One region of the Pseudoalteromonas sp. SG45-5 genome, then DNA from elsewhere that is predicted to be linked to it. Evidence: predicted binding sites of a transcription regulator. Region 1 holds the regulator's gene; the other holds the start of a gene.

The links. Region 1 encodes sigma-54, which starts transcription at its own class of promoters, with help from an activator protein. Its sites were predicted from a motif close to GTTGGCACGNNNNTNGNNT; they were not measured.
Region 2: the regulator sigma-54 is predicted to act here: its motif matches at 2,350-2,368, upstream of flgB (flagellar basal body rod protein FlgB).

What each region holds. Positions count from the first base shown of each region.
Region 1 is NZ_JACJEM010000050.1:27,317-32,542, reverse strand. Features, by position in the region: gene H5119_RS15575 (HPr family phosphocarrier protein) at 1-7, opposite strand, end outside; gene rapZ (RNase adapter RapZ) at 53-898, opposite strand; gene ptsN (PTS IIA-like nitrogen regulatory protein PtsN) at 918-1,370, opposite strand; gene hpf (ribosome hibernation promoting factor) at 1,375-1,662, opposite strand; gene H5119_RS15555 (RNA polymerase factor sigma-54) at 1,688-3,187, opposite strand; gene lptB (LPS export ABC transporter ATP-binding protein) at 3,257-3,982, opposite strand; gene lptA (lipopolysaccharide transport periplasmic protein LptA) at 3,979-4,524, opposite strand; gene lptC (LPS export ABC transporter periplasmic protein LptC) at 4,514-5,068, opposite strand; gene kdsC (3-deoxy-manno-octulosonate-8-phosphatase KdsC) at 5,065-5,226, opposite strand, start outside.
Region 2 is NZ_JACJEM010000023.1:12,290-17,515, forward strand. Features, by position in the region: gene H5119_RS09290 (flagellar hook protein FlgE) at 1-808, opposite strand, end outside; gene H5119_RS09295 (flagellar hook assembly protein FlgD) at 835-1,488, opposite strand; gene flgC (flagellar basal body rod protein FlgC) at 1,493-1,909, opposite strand; gene flgB (flagellar basal body rod protein FlgB) at 1,909-2,283, opposite strand; gene flgA (flagellar basal body P-ring formation chaperone FlgA) at 2,390-3,154, shown strand; gene flgM (flagellar biosynthesis anti-sigma factor FlgM) at 3,250-3,537, shown strand; gene flgN (flagellar export chaperone FlgN) at 3,537-3,965, shown strand; gene H5119_RS09325 (hypothetical protein) at 4,225-5,226, shown strand, end outside.

The DNA of each region.
Region 1 (5,226 bases):
AGCGCATACGTTACCCTACCTAAGCTGAACTGGTTATTATTTTATGTGAGAATTATTTCTCTTGCTCTCGGTGGCGAATTTTTACATTGGGGTGTGTCATCGCAAAGCTTTCACCAATTGTTTGTGCTAAATACACTGAGCGATGTTGCCCACCAGTACAGCCAATAGCAATCGTTAGGTAACTGCGGTTATTTCGTTCTAAATGGGGTAACCATGTTTGTACAAAAGTTTGAATTTGCCATGTGAACTTTTGCACTATGCTATGACTCGCTAAATAATCTTTAACAGGTTGATCTAAGCCATTTAACGGTTTTAACTCAGGCTCCCAGTGAGGGTTTGGCAAGAAGCGTGCATCAAATACATAATCTGCTTCTTTAGGGATGCCGTGTTTAAAACCAAACGATTCAAACGTGACAATAAGCTGCTTGTCTTTTTTTCCTAATATTTTTTCACGAATAGATTCAGCAAGTTGATGGACACTTAAGTCACTTGTGTCAATCATATAATCGGCTCGAGTGGTTAGCACATCAAGTAATTCTTTTTCTTTTTTGATTGCCAAATCAAGCGGCAGTGAGTCAACCGATAGGGGATGTAAGCGGCGTGTTTCAGAGAAACGTTTTATCAGTGTTTGATCTTCGCTGTCTAAATAAAATAAGGTAGGCTTTGCAAAACCGGGTAAGTATTCAAGAATATCATTAAACTGTTCTTGTTCCTTAGGAAGGTTTCGTACATCAATGCTCACTGCGATTTTATCGTAGTTATCAGAAACGCTGCGTACCAAAGAAGGTAACAGATTTAACGGAATGTTATCTACGCAATAATAACCTAAGTCTTCAACAACGCGTAAAGCAACCGACTTTCCAGAACCCGATCGGCCACTTATGATAATTAACTCCATTTATCACCCTTTATATTAATCACGATTGCTTAACAATAACTTGATACAGTTCGGTATCCGTTTTTGCACTGCGCAATTGCTTACAAAATTCTTTGTCGTTAAGTTTATCAGCAATGGTTGCCAGAGTCTTTAAGTGCTGCTGGTTATCACCATCTGGTACGATGAGTGCAACAAAAATATCAACGGGACGATTATCAATTGCATCAAAGCTAATAGGTGTTTCACTAACGAGTACTAAGGCTAAGGGCTCTTGTGCACCGCTCATGCGCCCGTGAGGGATCGCTATGCCTCTACCTATACCAGTACTGCCTAGCTTTTCTCTACTTAGTAAAGCGCTAAGAATATCTTGTTGAGAAAGGTACGGAAGCTTATCGTGAGCAAGTTCGCTGATAAGCTCTAAAATTCTTTTTTTGCTATTAAAAAGGACCGCAGCTTTGCTGCAGTCCTGGCATATAAGTGAGCTTAATTTCATCATATTAGTGTCGAGCAAGCTTCTCTTTGTGTTTAATTACTTGGCGATCGAGCTTATCAATCAGCGAATCGATGGCAGCGTACATGTCTTGATGCTCAGTTGAGGCAAATAACTCAGCACCACTTACATGTATTGTTGCTTCTGCTTTTTGGCTTAGTTTTTCTACATCAAGAATGACATGAACATTATTAATATGATCAGAGTGTCTTTCTAGCTTCGCAAATTTGGTATTTATATAGTCTCTTAGTGAATCAGTTAATTCTACGTGACGACCAGTTAAGTTTAGTTGCATAAGCATTACCCTCTTTGTTTGCGTCTTAAATCAGACTTTTTCGCTGATTTGACGGTGGAATAGCCAGAGATTCGCGATATTTTGCGATTGTACGTCTCGCTACTTTAATTCCTTGCTCAGCCAATATATCCGCTATTTTGCTATCACTCAATGGTTTTGCTGAGTTTTCTGCAGCGATTAATTTTCTGATAAGTGCACGTATTGCTGTAGATGAGCATTCACCGCCATTTTCGGTACTTACATGACTTGAGAAAAAGTATTTAAGCTCAAATATCCCCCGAGGTGTATGCATATACTTTTGAGTGGTTACACGCGAAATAGTTGATTCGTGCATTTCCACCATTTCAGCAACATCATTTAAAACCATAGGTTTCATGGCCTCAGGACCATGTTCAAAAAAGCCTTGCTGCTGCTTAACAATACAGTTAGTTACTTTTAATAATGTATCGTTTCTGCTTTCTAAGCTTTTAATAAACCATTTAGCTTCTTGTAAATGCGAGCGTATAAACTGGCTATCACCGCTTGATTTAACAGTGCGAGACATCGCAGCATATTGGCTGTTTACGCGAATTTTTGGCATGCTATCTGGATTTAGTTCAACAACCCAGCGGCCTTTAATTTTTTTCACTGACACATCAGGAATTACATACTCAGACTCTTCCCTAACAATCGTATCTGCAGGCTTTGGGTTTAGCGTATGAATAAGTGTCATTACTTCTTTAAGCTCTTCCTCTTTGAGCTTCGTTTTTTTCATTAATGTACGATAGTCGCGAGCTGCTAATAAGTCTATGTGCTCGGTTAAAATCATTTTTGTTTCATTAATATAGGGTGTTTCTTTATCAAACTGATTAAGTTGAATGCACAAACACTCTTGTAAACTACGCGCTGCTATACCGACCGGATCAAATAATTGAATGCGTTTTAAAACAGCTTCTATTTCATCAAGTTCAACTTCATTATCATCTTCGTTTTCTTGGTTGAAGCTTTCGAGAATCTCTTCACAACTTAGTGTTAAAATGCCTGAATCATCTACGGCTTCCACAATAGCAATCGCAATCGCTTCATCAGTAGGGCTAAATGGCGTTAGTTGAAGTTGCCACATTAAATACTCGTGGAGCGTTTCCGTTGATGCACCTTGGTATATAGACTCGTCTTCAGGCATTGGACCTGATGAAGAGGCTGGAGCTGCACTCATGTACTCGTCCCAGCTAACATCCATCGCCATGTCGTCACTTACCGTATCTTTAGCAAGTGCTTCGCCGCTGTCTTGTTCGTATTCGCTTGGAGCATCGTCGGCAGATGCGCTAACAGTTATATCATCGGTGTCTGCTTTTTGTTCATTTTTACCTGCAGCGTCTTCAGAATAGTCTTGTTCCTCAACCTCTAAAAGTGGGTTGCTGTCGAGCGCTTCTTGTATTTCTTGCTGGAGATCCAATGTACTGAGTTGCAACAAACGAATAGCTTGTTGCAATTGTGGAGTCATTGTAAGTTGCTGGCCCATGCGCAGCTGTAGTGATTGCCTCATGTATCTCTAACAATCCTTTTATGTTGTTATAATTAATACTAGCAGATGCTTAAAGACATGGCGTAAATGTTACAGCCTAAATTGCTCGCCTAAGTAAACATCGCGTACTGTTTTGTCATTTAATACGTGTTCTGGAGTACCTGATGCAATCAGCTCCCCATGAGAAACAATGTAGGCTTTTTCGCAAACATCAAGGGTTTCTCTTACGTTATGATCGGTAATTAACACACCAATCCCACGATTTTTGAGATGTTCTATGATTTTTTTTATATCAAGTACAGAGATTGGGTCAACGCCCGCAAACGGTTCATCTAATAATATAAACTTGGGATTAGCCGCTAATGCACGGGCTATCTCTACGCGGCGACGTTCACCACCCGATAACGCCATACCTTGGCTGTCACGGATATGTTGAATATTAAATTCGTCTAATAAATTATTTAGCGTATCTTCTCTTTGCTGCTTCTTAAGTTCTTTACGTGTTTCTAAAATTGCCATTAAGTTTTGATAAACAGTTAGCTTTCTAAAAATTGAAGACTCTTGTGGTAAGTAGCCTATGCCTAATCTAGCACGACTGTGCATAGGTAAAAGAGTAATATCGTTATCGTCGATAGATATTTTTCCTTTATCGCTAGGTACTAAGCCCACAATCATATAAAACGTGGTGGTTTTACCAGCGCCGTTTGGGCCAAGTAAGCCAACAATACTGCCAGCTTTAACTTCAAGGCCGACGTTTTTTACAACTTCTCGGCCTTTATAGCTTTTGGCTAATAGTTCTGCTTTTAATGTGCTCATGGTTGGCCTTTATCGCTTGTTTTACTTTTTTTAGCTTCAATAGGCACTAAAATTGTGTGAACGCGATCCGTTGAATTTTCATCTTTTTCAGCGCTAATTAATTGCTGTTCTATGTCGTAAGTAATACTTTTTGCATTTATTTTTTGCCCAGCTTGCGATACTTGCGCATTACCAACAAGCGTTAAAAAACGCTTAGATACATCGTAACGCACTTCATCAGCACTGGCGCTCATAGTCGTGCCGTCGGGTTGTTTTTCTTCAAAATGTGCCGGACTGCCTGTGGCAATTAATAGCTGCTTATTATCACCGAGCTCTTCGCGTTTGTGTACTTCTAAGCGGTCGGCGGTAATGCGGCGATTTCCGTGAATAATTTCTACATTTTTCTCGAAAATACCCACATTGGCTTTTAATTGACCTTCTTGTTTATCGGCACTTATTGAGATTTGGTTGGCAGCCGGTTGAGTCGACTGCTCTGCTGCATTACTGTTAAATGCTAATAAAAACGTTGGGATAATAAGTATTTTTGAAAATTTATTGGTCATAATATATGGTTCGCGTATGGTTAATAAGTTTTATCACTTCGGTTTTAAGATCGGCTTCAAGGCCTTTACCAGTGATCTTTAAATTAGGTCCAGTTACAACTACAGGTTGCTCTGAGCGCATTGTCAGTAGCTTTATATCTACTTGAATATTATCGGCATTGATTTTTTCTATCATTGCTTTATCTGTTAGATTTTTAGCGACAACATTACCTTCTAAAACTAATTGTTTGCCTTCGTACAGGGTTGCTTCATCAGCATTTATGCGCCAAGCCTGTTTTTCGTTATATAAAGTAAAAATAGGTTTTTCAAAAAAGGTAAAACCTAATTGTTGATATAACTCCATTTTGGCAGCTGTCACTTTGTGACTTATTTTGCCCTGCTCATCATACGCAGTTTGTTTTAGTTCTATTGCAGTATAATCAGGCTCAGCTATAACCTCAGATGTGCTCTGTGTAGTAATGTTTGTTTGCGTAAAATAAGGGTACCAAAGCCAAACCATACAGCTGATGAATAAAACGCTTAATATTATGCGCGCTATATTCATGAACTTGTACCTTGTGTGGTCAGTGGGTGCCCATTTTCTAGCATTAATAAGTCTGTAAGCTCTCTTACTGCACCGAAGCCGCCAGGCATTTGTGTGGTGTAGTGTGACAGGCGCTTAATTAGCGGGTGAGCATCGTTAACAGCGACTGCAAAACCGAC
Region 2 (5,226 bases), on a different contig from region 1:
AAGGGATCATTTGACCGTTTGTATCAAATTTTATAGTTAAAGTACCAGCGGCCACTGTAGTAGCTGTACCTGTTCCATCATCAACCGATTGAGTTCCTGTTGTTGCACCCGTTGCAGCTAATTGCGCTTGAGTTAAAGGCTTTCCATCTAAAAAGAACATGGCTTGCCATTCATTACTACCCGTGTGATTAAAGTACTGGGTCATCACATGGCTATTGCCTAATGAGTCAAACACTTCGGTTGATTGAGAAAAGTTATACTGGCTACCATCTTTAGGATCGAAAAGAGCCGGTGCAACAGGGTATGAAATTATATCACTTGCTGAACTTAAATTACCGTTAAAATCAATAGAGGTACTTGCTTGAGCTGGAATATTAGACGCTTCAATTTTTAAATCGGTTAAAACACCCGATACAATTGTCGTCTCCCCACCTGCGGCTTCAGATACGCCAAACCCTTGCAATGTGGAGCCATTCGCATTGACGATATTCAGATTATTATCTAGCGTAAATTGACCTGCTTGGGTATAAGCCGTGCGACCATTTTCTGATATTGCAAAAAAGCCTTGTCCATCAATTGCAATATCAAGCGCATTACCAGTACGAACAATTTCACCGCCCGTTACAAAATCTTCTTTAATATTAGTAACTTTAACACCACCACGCTGACCACCGTTGTAAACAGCAGCAAACTCGGCCGTATTATTTTTATATCCTGCAGTGCCAGAGTTTGCGATGTTATTACTTGTTACTTCTAAGCCGGTTTGTGTACTTTTAAGGCCACTAAGACCTATATTGAACATAGACATATTGTTTATTCCTTTTTTAGTTTTACTTATGCCAGTTGATTAATTTCAGTGAGACCAAAATTACCCAAACCATCAACTTGTAATAAAATATCTTCTGGTGTTTTACCAACCGATACTCGCTCAACATTCCCGCTTAGCCATGTATCGAGCTGCTTTGGAATGCCTGATGTTGTTGCATAAGCCCTAACAGCGTATCCACCTGCGTCTTGGTTATCAAACGCAAAACGAAGTGCACCCACGCCAGAATATGGCAGGTTTTTCTCTTCTATTAGCTCACCATTTTGGTTGTATAACTGAACAGTAACCGAATCTGCTGGTGTATCTAAATTGACTAACCCTGCAACAGTACCGTCTTGCTCTAACGCCACACTGTTTGCTTTAACATCAACAGACTGACCAACCATGCCCGTTGCTTCAAGCACAGTTAAACTGCTCATATAATCGAGCCCTGTGCTGGTGTTTTGTCTAATACCTTGTAGTGATTCAACATTTGAAAACTCAGCGAGCTGGCTTACATAAGCCGTACCATCCATTGGTTCTAATGGATTTTGATTACTAATTTGAGCAACAAGAAGTTCTAAAAACATCGTCGACATTTCTGCTGATGAACTATTACCTGAAATGTTAGTTTTGCTATTAACAGCATCTTGCGCATTTTGATTGGTTGTATTCACTTGCATTTTATTATTGTCCTAATTTTAGAATACTTTGCTGCATACTATTAACGCGCCCCATTACCTCAACAGACGTTTGGTAGCTACGACTTGCTGACATCATATCGGCCATTTCTTCAAGCACGTTCACATTAGAATAAAAAACATAACCATCACCGTTCGCAATAGGGTTATTTGGCTCATAACGCTGTTCAACCGTTCGGTTAGATTCGGTAATACCCAAAATATCTACTGATGCTGAAATAGATTGACCATCTTGTGTTTGTTTATATAGAGCCGAAAATACGGGTTTAAGCGCTTTATATGCGTCGGCTTCTGAGCCTGCTGCCGTATCGGCATTTGCTAAGTTAGAAGCAATCGTATCAAGACGAATAACCTGAGCACGCATTGCGCTGCCGCTTGCATCGTAAATTGAGTTAAAAGACATTACACATCTCCTTTAATAACTTTATACAAACCATTTATTTTCATATTTAAAAAAGTCATGCTGGTTTGAAAGTCCATGCTGTTATTCGCAAACTTTGCTTGTTCAATATTAAGCTCAACCGTATTACCGTCACTTGATGGTTGATAAGGTACACGGTATTTTAGTTGTTCTGCCTGAGCACCCATAAAGTCAACATTTCGATTTTGTGAAATACTTGATGAAACGTCATTCATAATTTGACGATAATCAACATCTCGAGACTTAAATCCCGGTGTGTCTACATTTGCCAAATTACTTGCTATTATTTCGGCACGATCTAGCCTTAGCTGCATTGAAAATGGATGAACGCCTAACGCCTTATCAAATAGTTCCATGTTGCCTCTACTTTTTGATTCTTGTATGCTCACACATTCGCATACTTCTACCTGTTGCAGCTTCTACTACAACCTTTATGCCAACTTTATAAAAAACTAGGAATCAATGACTTACATAAAAAACAACCTCACCCGCCAATGCAAAGCGGAAGCTAAACTTCCTCAAGGGAAGTTTGTTTTTTTCCGTGTGTTTTTTATACTTGTTTTTTTTAGTACGCAACAAAGTGCGGCAAGTAACATTAATTTTGATAAGCAGATACATACCTACCTACAAAAAGAAATTGATTCTTATCTCGCATCAATCGGCTCAAATAAACAACAACAAAAAATTAAGCTCTTCATTCCAAAAGGGAGTACTAATTTAAATTGTGAAAACATGCTAATTAGCCGTTCAAAAAAAGAAGACCCGCCTGCGGGGCGAATTAGCCTTACAGTCCAATGTGAATCACCAAAATGGAAGTTTAGAGCAAGCGCTAAAGTAAATTTATGGATTGATCTTGTTGCAGCTAAAAGAAACCTAAGCAGGGGCGAGTTACTTACCGCTGATCTTTTACACTACAAAAGCACAGATGTAAGTAAACACTTACATTCAACAGAAGCAAAAATAAAACCATTAGTTGGCATGACGGTAAAGCGAGAAATAAAAAAAGATGATATTATTTCGCGCCGCCATTTAGAAAACATGTATTTAGTAAATAAAGACGAGTTTATTTTATTACAAGTAAATACCGCTAGTTTTTCAGCTAATGTAAAAGCTGTTGCACTACAAGATGGGCAGTTTGGTGAAATCATCAATGTTAAAAATCTATCTTCAAACAAAGTTGTTCAAGGCAAAGTAATTGACAAGAGAGTTGTAGAAGCTATTTTTTAAAAATTATTAATAAAAAAGTTAAGTTAAAAGTATTATTGGTCGCTACCTATATTTATGCAGGTATGAACAATTTTAAATATGATGAGTAACCCAGTATGAATATAACAAATGCACCCGCTTTACACGTTGAACAAAGCCAGAAGTTAACTTCTCGCTCTGCAACGCCAAGCACGCAAGAGCAAAAACCTAATCACGCTCCTGAAAAAAACACCAGTGAAGTCAGTGCGCTTAGTAAATCTATAGACTCTACATTTGAAAGCCTATCGTCTCAGCCTGATGTAGATATGGAAATGGTTGCTAAAGTTAAAGCCGCAATCGCTAATGGTGAATTTCAAATAGATATTGATGCAACCGTTAATGCCCTTGTTGAGCTACATAAATAATGACCATAAGCACGTTAAAAGAATATATAGTTAGCCTAAAAAACGACATTAAAAAGCTCGATGCATTAATTGTATTTCTTGAGTCTCAGTACGTATTATTAAGCCAGCGCGACATACAGCTTGAAGAACATAATATTAAAATGCTGAAGCTTTTAGATAGTCTCAATGATTCGCATACTAAGCGTGATGCATTTTTAGTGAGTTTAGGCTTACCTAGCGGTAAGGAAGGACTAACTCAATTAAGAAGTAAACTACCTAGTGATGTAAATGCAATCACCAACAAATTATTGCAAGAACTAGAAATAAAAACGAAAACATGCAAAATGATGAACGAACGTTCTGGGCAATTACTCTCAAGCCAACGTCGATTGATGCAGCGCTTAACGGGTGGCGAAAACAAACAAGCCTATCCAGAAATGCAATTATAATAAACGTTTAGTTACGGCTTAATTCGAAACGCATGTTATAAACGTTTCATATATCCCTACTGTATACTTTAAATGCAACTCTTTGCTTACCCAGCCCAATTAAGATAGAAATTCTCTCATCACATTTATAGCAAAAACATCACCCTAATTTCATTCACTAATCTAGGGATAAACGGCATCAAGCTTGTACCCACTATGTTCACAAGGATGTATTTAAGTGTATAATTATAAAACATTTATATAATATGGACTTTAAATAATGAATAAAATAAAGTTACTCTTACCTCTTTTCGGAATCCTAGCTATAGAGGCTGCAAATGCTAGTATTAATATTAATATTAGCCCTATCGGTAGTACTGAAGTTGTCAGCGGTGGTGGTGATTTAATGTTTAGTTTGAAAATTACTAATGAATTTTCAGTAACTAAAAATGTAGATTATTTTAGCTACTTAATATTTCCGGATAGTAAACATTACAATATTGATGCACCACTAGAACAAACATTATCACCTGGTGAGCAGTACGAACCATCTAAACGTATTTTGAATATACCCAATTGGTTTCCAGGTGGTAATTATACCTACAGATTTTCTACTCAAGACCGTTCTACAGGAAAAATAAATTTTCAAGAATTTAAATTCAGTAAACAAACAGACGGAATTCGTCTGTTTGGTCATGGAGTATTTCAAACTTGTGCTATGGATTCATTAGGATTAGAGTGTTGGGGCGATAGAGGTAAATATGTAGATCAGGGGCAGTACAGTATCCCTGTACTTTCAGAAATTGAAGAAGTATCTATCGGCGGCGGGTTTAATTGCGTATTAGAAAAAGGGAAAAGTAGACCTCGCTGTTGGGGTAAAAATGATATACGTACTTCTGCGCCGAGCCTAAATAACCCAAGAAATATAGTATCTGGCGATGCACATTCTTGTGCCATTGTTGATTCAGTAAAAAAAGTAGAATGCTGGGGCTACTCCCCTGATGGAGAAGCTACGCCACCGTCAACGTCTTTAAACAACCCGATTCAAATTACGACCTCTGATTCTCATAGTTGCGCATTGAATCAGCCCGCTTCTGGAAGTAATTTTGTCAAATGCTGGGGTTATAGGGATTATATAAATGTTCCTAGTCAAATTAATCCAACTTATATTACTAGCGGTGGTCGTGCTTCATGTATGATAGACGAAGGTCAAGTTATTTGTTGGGGGACTGGGCCTGTGAGCTCTCCCCTTTTAGATAACCCAACATCGCTTGTAGTCCAT